3 regions of the Paenibacillus sp. 1-8 genome follow, and region 2 is predicted to be linked to each of the others. Evidence: riboswitches for the same ligand, from Rfam matches in the RefSeq annotation. Region 2 holds a riboswitch; each other region holds the start of a gene.

Region 1 (5,587 bases), 1.2 Mb from region 2:
AGTAGGTTTGCTTTTTGACATAATCCGTATAGGACGATGGGGCGGAAAAGCTCTGTGTAAACGAGCGAACATTTCCGTCTTCAAACGTAAACGCCAGCGTAAGCACAGAGGAGCCGATTTTTTTATCGTTTACGGTGTACTTCAATCCGCCCTCGCCTTCGGATGTCGCAAGCTTCAAGTCCGATGGTTTAAAGCCAAAGCGTTTTACCCAGGCTGCCGCTGTCTGCTCCTTTGCTTCCAGCGTCATGTCTCCCTCGGCTGCGCGTACAAGCCTGCTACGTGCCTGCTCATCCGTAGAAATATCAGCTTGTGTGTAACTGGTGCTGGAGGTCATTCGTTTAAAGCTGACGACTTTGCCTGTGGACAAATCCACATGAACTTGCACTTTGCTTTTGGAAGAAGGTTCCAGTAAATCGACCCGGAAGGTTTCGTAAGGAAAACTTTTTTTCCATGTACGGTCATATTGTTGAAGCAGCTTTTCTCTGGATAAATAACCGTACAGGTCCGTTTCGGCCTGATAGGTCACGATAGGCTTTTCCGGCTGCGATTCGGTATAGCCTAGCTCGGAGCGGGCGAAGTCCAGCGCGTGTATGACTGCTTCCTGCTTGCTGATGATCTTGGCATTCATCAGTGCCTCCGGATTCGGATTACTAAACGAGGGAATAAGCAATTGAAAGACAAAAAAGCAAATCAGGCCAATCCCGCCCAGCAAGCCTAATCTTTTAAAGTTGGCCGTGAGCACGACCGGTTTCCCGATAGGATTCATGAGTTTCCTCCTTAATCTGTAAATAAGAACATCCATTAAAGATATCATACTGCACAGGTTCCCGCCAACAGACCTAGGATATTCATGAAAATGGAGTGAAAGCACTTTAAAGTTTCAATAAAATAAGATAAGCTGCGATTAAAGGTGGCCTATTCTCAAATTACCGCTAATTTAACGTTATTTCGACGAAATCGGTTTTGTGCTCTGTATACAGAAAGATTATAATCTGTTGAGACAATGCATATGAAATATATAGGTAACGATATACATTTGAGCCGAATTTCCATAGGAAAACGGGGGAACCATGTTACTGGGGTGAATTTCGCAGCCGGTCCCGGACCGGAAGTGTGAATAGGGCATACTGTGAAGCCCGAATCCGTCAGCTAACCTCGTAGGCTGTGAGCAGGAACCAAGTCAGGCACTCGGATTTCCGGTGTCTTTTTTTGTGCGAATAAAAGTTGGATAATTAAAACGTTGCTGAGTTAAGTCCGCTTCGCGCTCCATTTGATCTTCCGATCGCTGTTGTCTCTGAATTTTATTGGATTAGATAAACCCTGATAAGGTTAAAATTCAGAGACAAAGGCGAGCGCTACCGCTTCCATTTTAACCATTAAAAGGGCTTATAAAATCAGAAAAAAATCCGGGGGTAACAGCAATCGGAAGAACAATCTGCACCCGGAGCGTCTCCATGCTCATAATTCACCAAGTAGGAGCAGTGATAAATAGATGAATCCCAATGCAAGATGGCTTCGGCTTTCTCCACCGCAGATATTCGTTGTGGGCTTTGCCATTATCATTCTTATAGGCAGCTTGTTGTTAATGCTGCCGATTTCCAATACAACAGGAAAGCCGCTTGCATTTATAGACGCTTTGTTTACAGCCGCCTCCGCAACCTGTGTAACAGGTCTTGTTGTTAAGGATACTGGCACCTTTTTTACCACTTTTGGTCAAGTTGTCATCGTTGCGCTGATCCAGATTGGTGGGCTCGGCTTTATGACGATGGCTACCTTGATTGCACTGGTGTTCAAGCGTCGTATTTCCTTGCGGGAGCGTCTCATTTTGCAGGAAGCGATGAATCAGACTTCTGTAGAGGGAATTGTCGGGTTAATCCGTAAGGTATTACTGTACTCACTGGTTATTGAAGGCGTATGCGCTACGATATTCTCGGTTCGCTGGTCCTTTGATATGCCCGTAGGCAGGGCGATTTATTTTGGAATCTGGCATGCCATCTCCATGTTTAACAATGCAGGCTTTGATCTATTTGGTCACTTTCGCAGCCTGACAGGTTATGTATATGATCCGATTGTTAATTTTACGGCTATGTTTCTGATTATTTCGGGTGGTATCGGCTTTGTGGTTATGTCCGACCTGGTGGAATACCGCAAGCGAAAGAGACTGTCCTTGCATACCAAGGTGGTACTCAGCATGACGGCTGCTCTGATTGTAGTCGGCACGCTTGTCATCTTTGTATTCGAGTTTACCAATCCGAAGACACTGGGCTCGCTGGATTGGGGTGGAAAGCTGCTGGGATCTTTATTCCAATCCGTAACGCCCCGCACCGCAGGTGCCAATACGCTGGACATTGCAGGCTTGCGACAGGCTACGCAGTTTTTTATCATAATACTCATGTTTATTGGGGCTTCCCCTGGCTCCACTGGAGGCGGGATTAAGACCACAACATTCGCCCTGCTCATTGGAGCGGTGATTTCGATGCTGCGGGGCAGGGAGGATATTGTACTGTTCAGGTACAGACTTGCGCAGGGACGAGTTTACAAGGCTTTGACCATTACACTGCTGGGACTGCTGTTTGTCATTGGGGTGACGATGATTTTGTCGGCAACCGAGGATCATCATTTTCTGATGATATTGTTCGAGACGGTGTCTGCATTTGGTACGGTGGGATTGTCCATGGGGCTAACATCTGATTTGACGGTTATAGGCAAGCTGGTCATTACCCTGACGATGTTTGCCGGCAGATTGGGTCCGCTCACACTGGCTTATGCACTGACTCCGAAAAAGGGTAAGGAATTATATCGTCATCCGGAAGGCAAAATGATTATAGGATAAGGGAGTTTTCGAGTAGATATGAAAACGCAGCAGTTTGTGGTTATTGGTTTGGGACGCTTTGGCTCAAACCTGGCTTTGCAATTGGTAGATATGGGATGCGAGGTGCTTGGCATTGACCAGAATGAGGATATTGTGGATAGCATGAGTGAGCTGTTGACGCATACCGTCGTAGCGGACGCTACAGACGAGGATTCGTTACGATCGCTAGGCATTCGCAATTTCGATTGCGGCATTGTTGCGATTGGTAATGATATTCAGGTTAGCATCCTGGCTGCCATTTTGCTAAAGGAGCTGGGTGTGAGCAAAGTCGTTGCCAAAGCGATTTCTGTGCTGCACGGACGGGCGTTGGAAAAGCTCGGTGTAGACCGGGTCATTTATCCCGAGCGGGATATGGGGATACGGGTTGCGCACCAACTGGTTACGCCTAACTTGCTTGATTATTTGGAGCTGTCCAAGGAATACAGAATTGTGGAACTCAACGTTCCTGCATGTCTGCATGGCAAAACGCTATCTGAGCTGAATGCCCGCACTCGCTTTGGTTGTAGCATCGTAGCGCTTCATACGGCGAACGGTATCCTGATTGCACCCACAGCGATGGATCGGCTAAAAGCGGACGATATTATGGTTATCATTGGCTCCAATGACAATATCGGCCGCTTTGAGGACGAGGTCGTTAACGTGAACGAGGAAGGCTGATCTCCTCTACACCATACGATAGCCCGCAAACGATGCACGTGTCTCGCTGATCCAGCGCCGTGCTGTCGGCCCCAGATCGGTCGTCTCCGAGTAGATAAGGGAGGTGGTGCGCCGTGTCTCCTTCAAATCAGGCAAGTACAGCGCCGTTAGCCCATTATCCCGCAGCAGCTCGCTGCGCAAGTAGGATTTGGGCAGCAATGCGGAAGCCTTGCAGGTCGGCAGCAGACGCACAATCGCCTCGAACGAGTCAATTTCCATACGAATATCCGGCATGATGCCGCTGCGCTGGAACAGGTCATCGGTCAGACTGCGGTACCAGGTTCCTTTGGAAAAAATAATCATTGGCAATCCTTGCAGGTCTTTCATCGAAGCCGTTCCCGTCTTCATCGTTAATTCATGTCCGATCGGAACGACTAGCTCCAAATGATCGTCAAACAGTGGAATACAACGCAAGCCGGCCTCATGAATGGCAGACCCGACAATACCGGCGTCTGCTTTTTTGTCGCGTACAAAAGCGACGATTTCATGGGTTTTGCCTGTGAGCAGTTTCAGCTCGGTTTGGGGATGCTTGCTCATGAAAGCTTTAACAAGAGTAGGCAGTGTCGTTTGGAGTGTCGTCAGACTTGCACCAAGGGTGAGCATACTCTGAGCTTCATTTTTGTGCTGGGACAGCTTTTGTAAAAAACGAAGCTGACGCTGGCGCTGCTCCAGTGCGAAGGTATATACAAATCGGCCTGTCGACGTAATTTCGAGTCGTTTGCCCCGTCGATCAAAGAGGTTTACGCCCAGATCCTCCTCCAGCTTGGCGATTTTGCGGGACAGGGCAGGCTGGGACAGATTAAGCAGCTTGGAGGCTTTATTCAGGCTGGATTGCTCGACAATGACGGCAAAAGCGTTCAAATCCTCAAACAAATCATCCACTTCCTCTCTATATGCAAAAAAGACATAAGAATTAATACGTATATTGCAATTCCATTATAAGCCGAAAAGGAGTAACATGAAAGCGACACAAGATGTTCACACCTTTGTTTTCTCTTTTAAGGAACACCTTGTTAGACATTTCCTGTCGGGAACTGTCATTTTATATGTTATATTACTATTGAAAACGCTATTATTGGGAGAAGGGAGCATTACCTAGATGAGAGGATTTTATTCCAGAAAGCTGCACTCGCTTCTTGGCGTCATCCCGCTGGCTCTGTTTTTTGTAGAGCATTTGGTGACCAACTTCACAGCGGTGGAGGGCGGCAAGGAAGGATTCAATCGCAGCGTGGCCTTCCTAAATGGTCTGCCGCTTGTTATTGTGCTTGAAACGTTATTTATTTACTTGCCATTGCTGTTCCATGGAATCTATGGCTTGTATATCGCTTACCAGGCTGATCCAAATGTCAAACGTTTTGGCTATTCGCGTAACTGGCGCTTTCTGTTTCAGCGCATTTCCGGTGTGATTACGTTCGTGTTCATTATCTGGCACGTATACGATACACGTTTTCAGGTGGCTCTGGGTAATGTAACACATGAGGAGCTAGGCGGCGTGATGCATGGCATTGTGACGAATCCGGTCTATTTTATCCTTTATTTAATCAGTGTCGTTTCGGCATCCTTTCACTTTGCTAACGGACTATGGGCATTTATGGTCAGTTGGGGAATTACGGTGGGACCACGTGCGCAAAAAGTATCTTCCTATATCTGCATGACCTTGTTCGTGGTTATATCCATCGGCTTCATCGCTTCCCTGTTGGCATTCCGCAGCGCGGAATTTCAGGAAACGGCAACCGCCTTGATACAAAGCAGTGCTATTCAACAGCTGCTGTAAAAAAATGAATGCACACTTTACGTGTTGCAATACATCGTTTGCAGATTCTATTTCTTATGGTAAAAGGGGATTTGACTAAAATCCTGAAAAAAAGGAGTGAGCAGAAATGGCAGCATCCAACATTATTGTCGTGGGCGGCGGTCTTGCGGGTCTAATGGCTACGATCAAGGCGGCAGAGGCAGGAGTTCACGTTCATTTATTTTCTTTGGTTCCGGTCAAAAGGTCCCACTCCGTTTGTGCTCAAG
Region 2 (5,587 bases):
TGATTGCGCCAGCTTCTCGGTCAAAGCGCCAATCCCCGGACCGATCTCAAGTGCACCCTTCGTATCGTCCAATCCCGCAGCATTCACGATCTTGTTCAGAATATTTTGATCAATCAGAAAATTTTGTCCCAAACTCTTTTTGAACGAAAACCCGTGCCGCTGAATAATCTCCTTCGTGCGCCGCGGTGTTGCTATATCTTGAATCCCTGTCATACGGATATCACAATCCTTCACTTTCAATTTGTGCCAGCGCACCGGCAAATTCCTCACGGCTGATCTGGAACACAGCGAGCCGTTTATGTAGCTGCTTACCGTTACAGTAACCAATACCCAGCACATTACCCAAAGCCATACGCCGTGCAGCAGCATTTGGGTGGGTGATAAGTCCGGCGTCAATCAGATCCGCCCAATCGATTAGAGGATCAGCCCCTTCCACCGTCGTATGCACCCGTGCGAGAGCGTGTCTGATCGCTTCAGGCGAGGCATTCTCTACGCCAATATCCCCTTTGCGCGTCGCTTCCGCCTCCGGTATAAAGGCCTGCTTGCAACCGGGCACCTTGGAGGCGATAATTTTGCGGATGCGCTCCCCTGCATGATCGGGATCGGTCAAAATAATGACACCCCGCCGCTCCTGTGCCAACGCAATTTTGCGCAGCGTCATTTTATTGATGGCGGAGCCGCCCGTTTCTATCGTATCCGCCTCGACAGCACGACGAATAGCCACCGTATCATCCCGACCCTCTACCACGATCACTTCCTTGATCATTTGCGTTTCCCTCCACTACTACACAGTAAGCTATATTCATCTTTCCCTGCTTTTGAAAACAAAATAAGAAGAGGATATCCTCTTCTTAGCATGGCATAACTATGATGTTAATAGTATCGCATTGACCCAAACATATACAACACGTTTTTAGTTAATTTCAGGCTTCACGGGTCCAATCACATATACGGTTTTTCCGTGCTTCCGACCAAACTGATTGGCTTGACTCAAACTCTCATAATACACATCGATTTTGTGGCCTTTAATCGCGCCACCGGTATCCTCCGCACGGCGGAAGCCCACCCCTTCAATATACACCCACCAGCCGATTGGAATCACACTTGGATCGACAGCAATGGTGCGCCCTTCCGTGACACGCGTGCCGGATGCGGTACGTGTACCGATACCTGACTCCTGTGAGGAATACGCCGTCATGGAGACGTTTTGTAATACTTTACTGTATTTGAAATTCACACCTGATTTACGGACAGCATTGCCCGAACTAACCCGTGTTGCCTTAACGGCATCTTCGGGACCGACGGAAGCAGCCAGAACGACCGGTTTTTTCTTCGTTCCTACCGCAATCACCTTATCCACACGATTTTGCGCGACTTCCTTGTTTACCAGTTGCTTGGATACCAATTTTCCGTCATGGTATACCTTTTGAACATGCTGGACCACAACACCCGTTTTACCGCTTTGGATGACCCGATTATCGCCTTTATAGAGACTCGGATCGGCCGTTTTGATGACCTGATAAGGCACCTGTTGCTTCTGTTCGACCTGCTGTTTCTTCACACGGACGATTTTTATATCCATGTTAGACGAAACAGAGGCATCCAGAGCAGGGTAAACTTTATCATTTGACGATAATTTATAGCCCGAGGTGCGAATGGCACCCTCTACTGTATTTTCTGTTGTGTACAGCTTCTTCGTTTCATTGGCTGAAGATACTTTGACCTGATTGGCACGTTTGATAACTACGCGATCCCCATCCTGAACTGCTCCGTTCAGCGGCATCGAAACCGTATCATGCGGCTGAAGTGAAATCGAATGCTCTTTGAGCAAATCTTGGAGCTTGGATTCCCGGGTTTCTACCGCAGATGCCTTACCGTCGATGACAAAAAAGACCTGTTTTTTAGATTGAGTGTACACCAGAATTGAAATCATAATCGTTAGTGCGATTAGAAAAATAGCAACCAAGGCAGCCTGGCGCACATTTTCTTGCTTCCAACGCAATACGTAAGACATGCTGGATGAGCGTGACTCATGGGTCTCCTCTTTTTGGAAAATGCCCATTTCCTCCGTCCTCCTTACATAGCCCGCCGTCTGGAGTAAGACATAGTTGAGATTGACGTGACTATAACAGATTTTCTACAAGACAAGCCCGTACTGCGGCTGTCCTGCACCATGTACCCGTCTTCGCGGCATGCTGTCCTCCCCTGTTTAATCACAGTATGATGACAGATTTTCTTTTATTCACAACAAAAAAAGCCAGAGAAAGAGACTAGAGAGCTCTTTCGTGGCTTCCGACATGTGCGAATATGCGGAAAAATCATGCACGAGATGGCTTCTCTCTTGTTACGCTTACGGGGTTAGCTGTCGGGTTCGGACGTAGAGAGACGCCCTAGCTTGGGTCAACCGCTCATGGCGGTCGCCTTCACATTCACCCCGAAGACCCAGAAAGAAATCGAAATACGGCCCCTCCACCTGTTCAATCCCATCCGGGAAAAGAATCTAGGTCGAGCCGGCTGGCGGAAGAGACGTTCCCTTCTTGCCCATACACCGGACGTACTGTAAGCCATATCGGTTCCCCCGTTCCCTGTAAAAGGGACTCAGCGAGACTGGTTCATGAAATGAGCTGTTGGTGTTTACATTCAAACAACAATTCACTGAAAAGATGATATCCTGTTTCTATGCATGTTGTAAAGCAGGTTTCAAGTACATTTTCTAAAATATTCGGTTAAAATATTGTAATATTCTCGAGTTTCCTGCAACAAATTCATGATTAGCTTCGTCTATCTCATTATTTTGATTGATTTCTTCACTTTTTTACTTAATGTCAAATCGTTCCAAGGCATTTTGGGTCGTTATTGACACTAATTCCTCCACCGCTATTCCCTTGATTTGGGCAGCCGCCTCTGCGACCAGTCCCACATGTGCGGACTCATTTCGCTTCCCGCGGAACGGATGGGGCGTCAGGTAGGGAGCGTCCGTTTCAATGAGCAGACGGTCCAGCGGTACCTGTGCCAGTACCTCCTTTGGCTGCTTGGCATTTTTGAACGTTATCGGCCCGCCAAAGGAGAGGTGAAAGCCCATATCCAGCACCATTTTAGCCGTCTCCCAGCTCCCGGAAAAGGAGTGCATCACTCCTCCTACCTCACTCGCTTTTTCTTCACGCAAAATCTTAACAATATCTTCATGCGCATCCCGGTTATGGATGACAATAGGCATGTTCAGCTCACGAGCCAGTCCAATCTGGTTGCGTAACACCCGATGCTGTACATCCTTCGGTGATGTGTCCCAATAATAATCCAGACCAATCTCCCCGATCGCCACGACTTTCTTATGACTGCATAACGATGCAATCCATTCCAGATCGCCTTCCTGCATCGTGATCGCATCCTGTGGATGCCATCCAATTGCCGCATAAATAAAATCATACGTTTCGGCCAATTTCATGGTAGACGGAATGGTCTCACGGTTAAATCCGATATTAATCATTCGGGTCACTCCCGATTCGACAGCGCGTGCTATAACTTCTTCGCGGTCTTCGTCAAATTGCGGCGCATCCAAATGAGTGTGAGTGTCGAATAAATTCAAAGTTTTTCGTCTCCTTTATTACTTTATTTGGCATATAATTGTCTATTGTTTGACAAAATAATTCATTATTTCGGCAGGAAGCTTGTCCTTTACCCCATCCAATTTGTTTTGGGGATAGTACATGTGATATTTACCCCGATGAATGCCGCTAATGGAGCGTACAATTTCCGACACTTCGGAAATTTCTCTCACTTCTCCTTTACGTCCCAGCAGTAAAATCTGGTTGTCCGTCGAGCCACCCTGCCGAAACACATCATAAGGAAGATCCGTCGGAAAATCAATTTCCAGATCATATTCCGGGTGCAAACCAACCAGCTCCAGCGCTGTCCTAATGTTGTCAATGGTATCTGTATCCATATTTTCGATCTCTACATATTTATACAGCTTGCGATCCATAAAACGGGTACTCAAATCACTTAAAATCTCGTCCTTTTCCCGTTTCCACTGACTGAACACTGTCTGAATCAAAGACTCATCGAGCATCAAATATTGTTCCACCGTAAGCTCTCCCCGAAAGAGGTCTGGCAATGGCTCCAGCAGAAAACTAAACTCATATCCGTTTCTAAATAGCTCCTTCGCCCGCTTGAAGATTTTACGTAATAAAATTTCCGAGCTGCGCGTTACAGGGTGAAAATAAATTTGCCAATACATCTGATAGCGCGACATCAGATAATCCTCTACAGCATGCATGCCTGACTCCTTCACAACAATTCTTCCATTATGAGGACGCAGTAGCCGTAAAATACGATCCAGATCTATGGTGCCATAATTGACGCCTGTTGAGTGCGCATCCCGCAGCAAATAATCCATACGGTCCGCATCCAGTGGGCTTGTGACCAGGTTTACGACAATCGGCTTGTCGTACGTTTTGGCAATTACCGCAGCCACCTTCGCAGGAAGCTCCTCATCGACTTGCCGCAGCACAGCGTTAATTTCCGTATTCCCCAATACAATCCGGCATGTCCAATCCTCGTGGTTCATATGAAAGGCTTCTTCTATAGAATGGGAAAACGGGCCATGCCCCACATCGTGCAACAAAGCTGCACACAGCGCGACTAAACTTTCTTCCTTCGGCCAATCGGAAAATTCATCGCGTTCAAATTGGGAAATAATACGCCGTGTAATTTCGTACACACCTAGCGAATGCGAAAATCGACTATGCTCCGCTCCATGAAACGTAAGATAAGATGTACCCAACTGCCGAATACGACGCAAGCGTTGGAACTCTGGAGTATTGATTAAACGCCATATCACTGTATCCTGAACATGGATATAGTTATGTACCGGGTCCTTAAAAACTTTTTCTTCACTGAGTGGCTGGTGCAAGATATCAACTCCTTTAATATTCTGAATAATGGATTAAGATACAATAAAATCCTAAACGATTCCCTTCATTCGACATTGTTTGTCGTAATATGTCGAATTATAGATTTTCGGCATTTCCAAATCGACAAATGACTTAAATCATCAATAAAATAAGGTAATACACATGCATCATGCTTTTTATTCTAAATACTTTTGCATAATTAATCTGTTAGCACAATTTTAAGGTTGACTGTTTTGGGAATCGTTGGTATAGTAAATATCAGAAAAGAGAAAAATTTGTCGAATCATGACACTTATATTATTTTAAACGGCGAGAGGAGCCTGATTTATTATGATGAAATCCACTGGTATTGTAAGAAAAGTTGACGAGCTCGGACGTGTTGTTATTCCAATCGAATTGCGCCGCACATTGGGTATTGGCGAAAAAGACGCTTTGGAAATTTATGTTGATGGTGAACGCATTATGCTCAAAAAATACGAGCCTGCTTGTATCTTCTGCGGCAACGCCGAGAACGTAATTTACTTCAAAGGGAAAATTGTTTGCCAAGATTGCATCTCGGAAATTCCAACACCTGTGACAAACTAAGATTTTTAGTATATAATAGACTTATAAGAGATTGTTAATTCTAACCTTTTTCATATATACTCCTTGTTGCCTTCCGCGGTTTGAACCCA
Region 3 (5,587 bases), 110 kb from region 2:
TCTACTTTACTTTTGGCATGCATGGCACCGATATCAATTTTTGCCTCGCCGCGGTCAATAATGACCGGGGACATGCTGTTCAGGTCGATTGAGCCTGCGCCGAAGCCCTTATGTTTACTCTTGCCACTGACAATGTTCAGTGCAATCTGTTTTTTGCCGTCCTGCTGATTTTCACTCATGCGTCACTAAGCCTCCATTTTCCGTCTTCACACTCATTCTACACTATAAATATTTTAACTAATAATCTCCCGAAAGCAAACATATACATGCTGTAGATGCTTGTCAACGGGAGGTATCCATTGTATGACCCCAGCACGCACCAAAATCGTTTTATTGTCTACACTAGCCCTCGGTCTCCTCGCAGGGACGTTATGGTTTGCCTGGCAGCCTCAATCCGAGTCGAATTCGCAATCCTTGGGCAAACCGATGTACGATTCCCAGTCGAAGTCTGCGCTTGCGCCTAATATGGGCAAGCCCCTGGGGGCAAACATCCTGCCTGACGTTCCCAAAAGTCCTTCACAGCCCGCTTCGGAGATTCTTAGCAAGCGTGTGGTGGAATACCACATTGACGTGTCTCTGGAAGAAGGACAGGTTTTGCGGGGCACCGAGACGCTTACATGGAAGCATCCGGGCACCAAAACCGTGAACGAGCTGTACCTGCATCTGTACCCCAATGCCTTCTCTTCCATGGAAACCACCTTCATGAAGGAATCCGGGGGCAAGCTGCGCGGCGACACCATGCCCAAGAACGGCTTTGGCTCCATGACACTAACTGAACTTAAAACGGAAGACGGTTTATCCCTCATGCACCGGACTCAATACGTGCAGCCGGATGACGGTAACGTGAACGACCGCTCGCTCATGAAGGTACGTCTCCCCAAGCCGGTCCGAGGCGGTGAAAGCATTACATTATATATGAAGTTTGAGGTAAAGCTACCCGCCATCTTCGCACGTATGGGCGCAACAGATGATTTTGTCATGGCAGGTCAGTGGTTTCCCAAACTCAGCGTCTACGAAACAGCAGGACAGCGCGGACGCGCCGAGGAAGGCTGGAATCTGCATCAGTATCATGGAAACTCCGAGTTTTACGCAGATTTCGGAATTTACAGTGTGCGGATTCGAGTGCCTGAAACACACATCGTGGCTGCAACCGGATTTCCCACCCGTGGAGCAGTCCGGCAAAATGGACAAAAAATATATCAATTCTATGCCGATGACGTGCACGACTTTGCATGGGCCGCTTCACCGAATTTTGTAGCCGCAGAAGAGCCCTTTTCTTCTGCCGAGGTGCCGGGTGTCAAAATCAAGCTGTATCTCGACCCATCGCACAAGGAGCTCAAGGGACGCTATATGAGCGCAGCCAAGGCCGCCCTTTCCTATTACAGCAAGTGGTACGGGCCTTATCCATATTCGACCCTGTCCATCGTTGTACCACCCAAAGCAGGCAGCGGCGCGAGCGGCATGGAGTATCCCACACTCATTACGGCCGCAGCGGCGGATCATCTGAATCCCGGCTATGGTCTGGAGCGGACAGTGGTTCATGAGATTGGGCATCAATATTTCTATGGAATGGTGGCAAACAACGAGTTCGAGGAACCATGGCTGGATGAAGGCTTTACCTCTTATGCAGAGGAACGACTCATGGAGCAGGAATATGGGCTCATCCCCAACTTGCCGTTACAGTCTGGGCAGGTATCATCCCCGCAGCCGTTAAACCGTGAGTCCTGGAAGTACGGCTCGGCTGCTAAATATGCACAAAATGCCTATTCTCGGGGCAAGCTGGTGCTGCGTGGCATTGAACGCCAGGTCGGCGCGAAGAAAATGGACCGAATTATGCGTACCTACGTCCAGACCTACCGATTCAAGCATCCATCCTCACAGGACTTTCAGCGTATCGTCGAAAGAGTCACCGGACGTTCGTGGAGCCACTATTTTGAACAATATGTATACGACGGCCAGATGGCGGATTTTTCAGTGGATCGCATTACGAACCGCAAGCTGGCCAACGGATACGAAGCAACCATTACACTCAGCAAAAAAGGGGCGGATTATCCCAAGGTCCCTGTTCAATTTACCTTCAAGGACGGCACAACGATGTTCAAGGCATGGGACGGCACGGGCAAAAGCACAACCTATCGACTAAAAAGTGCATCTCCGGTCTCCCATGTGATTGTTGATCCGCTGTACACGATTGCGCTGGAGAATAAGCATATCAACAACAGCCTGAAGGCCGAACTGAACGAAAAAACCCAGACCCGTTGGAGTATAAGTGTAACCAAGCTGCTGGAGACACTGCTTGGAAGTCTGTCATGGTGAGGTGTCTATAGATGCGTACTGTTATAAAAGAAGGCTGGGCGCTTGTGCGCATACAATTTTATATTGTCATCATTCTGTTTCTGTATCGACTGCTATGGGGCGTTTTTCTCTATCGACTGGTACAATCCGCCGTTACTCCCCTGCTGCTGCGCTACCCCGATCAGGGTCAAAATGAACTGGGACAGACGTTGTTTTGGATGGAGAGCCAGATTGCCCTGACGGACAACCGAGAGGTTCATATGTATCTGTGGATACTACTGGGGGCAACGGTGCTGCGTACACTGATTACCCCCTTCATCCGGGCGGGAATATACCAAAGTCTGCATACCCATGCGACCGAGCCGCAAAGTCTGTCTTTTTTCCGTGGAATGAAACGTCATGGCTTGTCATCGCTGATCTATTACGTCATCGAGCTTGGACTCCTGCTGCTCCCTGCTTTCTGGGTGGTGCCAAAGCTCTACCCTATCGTAGCAGGGACGCTGCAATCTCCCACCTATCTCCTGCATGTTCTGCCCTATGCCATCGGTTGGATTGCTTATGGCTGGTTCATCCGCCAGTGCATCCTGTACATGCAGCTAGGCACCGTAGGTGGTCACGCCATACTATCGTCGCTGCTTGCCTTCTTTCGCCAAATCCTCCCGGCTATCGGTATTTCGCTTCTGCTCGGTGCAGGTGTACTGCTCGTCCTTGGTCTATTCGGCACGATGGCGATGATTTGGACTGGCATGCTGGCACTCATTCTCCAGCAAACGTATCATTTTGTTACCAGTCTGGTCAGGCTATGGCACATCAGTTCACAGTACCGACTATGGCATACCGATATCTCCGGCAGAGGTTGAACCTTCACTCCGTTCCTCCCGAGCAATTTCTGGCTGTCCAAAGACAACTATCCATCTCCATTCATATCCAGGCAAACGGCACATAACTGAATACTCTTAACAAAATCCGTTCCCGCGATAAAGGGAGCGGATTTTTTTTGTAACTTTTTGCGATGAAACATTTGCCAAAGCCAGCCGACTTTGTTACAATAATCGCAGTGAACTGATAGTAACAACTTTGTAATCTTTATTGTAACCTTTACCTTCAAAACATCGTTATCGTGAATACTGCTCTCCAAGGTGCACATCTTAAGTTAAGCCTAATTCCTGGCACCTGGGAAGCGGGGGAACCAGTTTGGGTGAATTGATCTCGCAACAGAGTGGTCATAGGGGAACCTTCTACCGAATCCTTAAGCTAACCTCGCAGGCATTGGAAGGGGTATATTTTTTTTGAAGAAGAAGCTAACGATCGCAGCCATGAGTCTCGCCATTGCCTTTACATCTTTTACATTCGGTGGAGGAAGTGCATTTGCAGACTCTAAGATGGACCAGGTCATCCAAGATGCCAAAGGAACGAACTACAGAAACGGAGGCACTACACTCGACGGGTTCGATTGCTCCGGCTTCACAATGTATGTATATCAAAAACTGGGAATTAATCTGCCCCATCAATCCGGATCACAATTCAAAATGGGATCTTCCGTATCCCGCGATGAAATGAGACCTGGTGACCTGGTATTCTTCAACACCACAGGAAGAGGCATTTCCCATGTAGGTATCTTCGTAGGTGAAGGGAAATTTGCCCACTCCTCAACTTCACGTGGTGTAATTGTTAGCTCACTGAACGAAAACTATTACGCTAACCGCTATGTTGGTGCAAAAAGAATTATGAGCACAGACGCTTACCACGCCGTAGCTTCTGAAGTTCCTGATGACGACAACGTAGAATAACTAACGACAGCAAGCTAACCCTGAGCCGCAATTTGATTCTGGACGGAATCGAATTGCGGTTTTTTATGTCCACAACATCAGAAACGTTATCGTTACTGACGAACTGGCACCTCAAAAGGTTTCAGTTTCTGTGAACATCGTCGGTCTTACCGTCACGGCTGGGGGAGCATATGAACAGTAAAGCCTTCTTATTGAATGTATACCCGACTTGGGTATGAAATAAACACGCTTGCCAATCCCCAACAACTTGTCTACAATCTGTTGTTAATGGTTTAAGTACTTGTAAAAGGAGGATGGGAAGACATGCCGGCCTCAATATCTAACTACCGGATCGTACCGATGGACGAGCAGCAGGCGGCTGCGATATGTGAGTGGCGCTATGATCCACCCTACAACATATACGGCTGGCTACCTTGGGAACAAATGAAGGCGCTTGAAGTCGAATTTGGAAGCCCCACGCTTCGCCAAGAGCAATATGTTGCCGTACTGGATGACGAGAACACACTAACCGGATTTGCTCAATATTTCCCAATGATTAGCGTGACCCGGCTGGGTCTGGGAATGCACCCCGAATTGTGTGGACATGGCAGAGGCGCCGATTTTGTCCGTGCCATTGCCGAGGAAGCCAGACGACGCAACCCGGAGAATGAAATTGATCTGGAGGTGCTGACCTGGAATGGGCGCGCCATTCGGGCTTACAAGGCAGCCGGATTTGAGCTTACGGATACCTATGAACGTCAGACTCCCGATGGCAAGAAGCCATTTCATTGTATGGTATATCATCCCGACCACCAGCCTCGTGTTCTATGATAAAAGCGCCTTCGGCATACAACGGCATTGTTGTATATCGAAGGCGCTTTTATCATACGGCAGACCATGATCAGTTCAATGACTGCTACGCATTTTCTCAAAAGCTTCATTATATTGTTGGGCTTCCTTAATATCCACGGCCATAATGCCACCGTCATCCCAGGAGGTTAAACGCAGGGTCACGGTCTTATAATCAATCGTAATAAATGGATGATGATTAAATGCTTCCGATATAGCAGCAACTTCATCCACGAATGCAATCCCTTTCATAAAACTGGAAAAATTATATTTCCGGACAATCCATCGTCCTTCCTCCAGTTCCCAGCCCTCCAGCTTCTCCAGATGTGCTTCAATCTCTTCTTGTGTAAAAGGCATGATACGACTCCTCCCCGTTTATACGGAAGCCTTTCAGCCGCTTGAATGCGACCAAAACTACGATATATTGGTGTCCATATTACCACGGCCCCGTTGATAAATCCATAAGACGGCCTGCTCAAATCAAAGGTACCGACGTCAGCTCCTCATCTCCAATGAGCACATAGATACGGTGCTGCTCCGGTTCATAGATGACAACGCCGCTGCCCACAGCGATAACGGGCTCTGTACCCAGCGCATAAAACAGGTCTTCCGCCAGCGCTTCATTGACTTCCTGACGCCCTGCCGGGTCCAACCTGCCCCAATCTTCTGCTTCC

The links. A riboswitch is a leader RNA that binds a small molecule or an ion and turns the genes downstream of it on or off. The one in region 2 is predicted to bind cyclic di-AMP.
Region 1: linked by a shared signal. The riboswitch ahead of AC0WRU_RS19760 (TrkH family potassium uptake protein) and the one ahead of AC0WRU_RS00140 (G5 domain-containing protein) in region 2 are both predicted to bind cyclic di-AMP.
Region 3: linked by a shared signal. The riboswitch ahead of AC0WRU_RS00545 (C40 family peptidase) and the one ahead of AC0WRU_RS00140 (G5 domain-containing protein) in region 2 are both predicted to bind cyclic di-AMP.

What each region holds. Positions count from the first base shown of each region.
Region 1 is NZ_CM149995.1:4,291,601-4,297,187, reverse strand. Features, by position in the region: gene AC0WRU_RS19765 (CPBP family intramembrane glutamic endopeptidase) at 1-766, opposite strand, end outside; cyclic di-AMP (ydaO/yuaA leader) riboswitch at 1,030-1,179, shown strand; gene AC0WRU_RS19760 (TrkH family potassium uptake protein) at 1,493-2,833, shown strand; gene AC0WRU_RS19755 (potassium channel family protein) at 2,852-3,529, shown strand; gene AC0WRU_RS19750 (LysR family transcriptional regulator) at 3,536-4,441, opposite strand; gene AC0WRU_RS19745 (succinate dehydrogenase cytochrome b558 subunit) at 4,668-5,342, shown strand; gene sdhA (succinate dehydrogenase flavoprotein subunit) at 5,449-5,587, shown strand, end outside.
Region 2 is NZ_CM149995.1:27,095-32,681, reverse strand. Features, by position in the region: gene rsmA (16S rRNA (adenine(1518)-N(6)/adenine(1519)-N(6))-dimethyltransferase RsmA) at 1-213, opposite strand, end outside; gene rnmV (ribonuclease M5) at 221-766, opposite strand; gene AC0WRU_RS00140 (G5 domain-containing protein) at 914-2,062, opposite strand; cyclic di-AMP (ydaO/yuaA leader) riboswitch at 2,332-2,614, opposite strand; gene AC0WRU_RS00135 (TatD family hydrolase) at 2,816-3,586, opposite strand; gene AC0WRU_RS00130 (HD domain-containing protein) at 3,629-4,912, opposite strand; gene AC0WRU_RS00125 (AbrB/MazE/SpoVT family DNA-binding domain-containing protein) at 5,244-5,498, shown strand.
Region 3 is NZ_CM149995.1:136,768-142,354, reverse strand. Features, by position in the region: gene AC0WRU_RS00560 (YwhD family protein) at 1-179, opposite strand, end outside; gene AC0WRU_RS00555 (M1 family metallopeptidase) at 304-2,316, shown strand; gene AC0WRU_RS00550 (hypothetical protein) at 2,328-3,155, shown strand; cyclic di-AMP (ydaO/yuaA leader) riboswitch at 3,442-3,579, shown strand; gene AC0WRU_RS00545 (C40 family peptidase) at 3,585-4,085, shown strand; gene AC0WRU_RS00540 (GNAT family N-acetyltransferase) at 4,389-4,895, shown strand; gene AC0WRU_RS00535 (4a-hydroxytetrahydrobiopterin dehydratase) at 4,971-5,270, opposite strand; gene AC0WRU_RS00530 (hypothetical protein) at 5,389-5,587, opposite strand, start outside.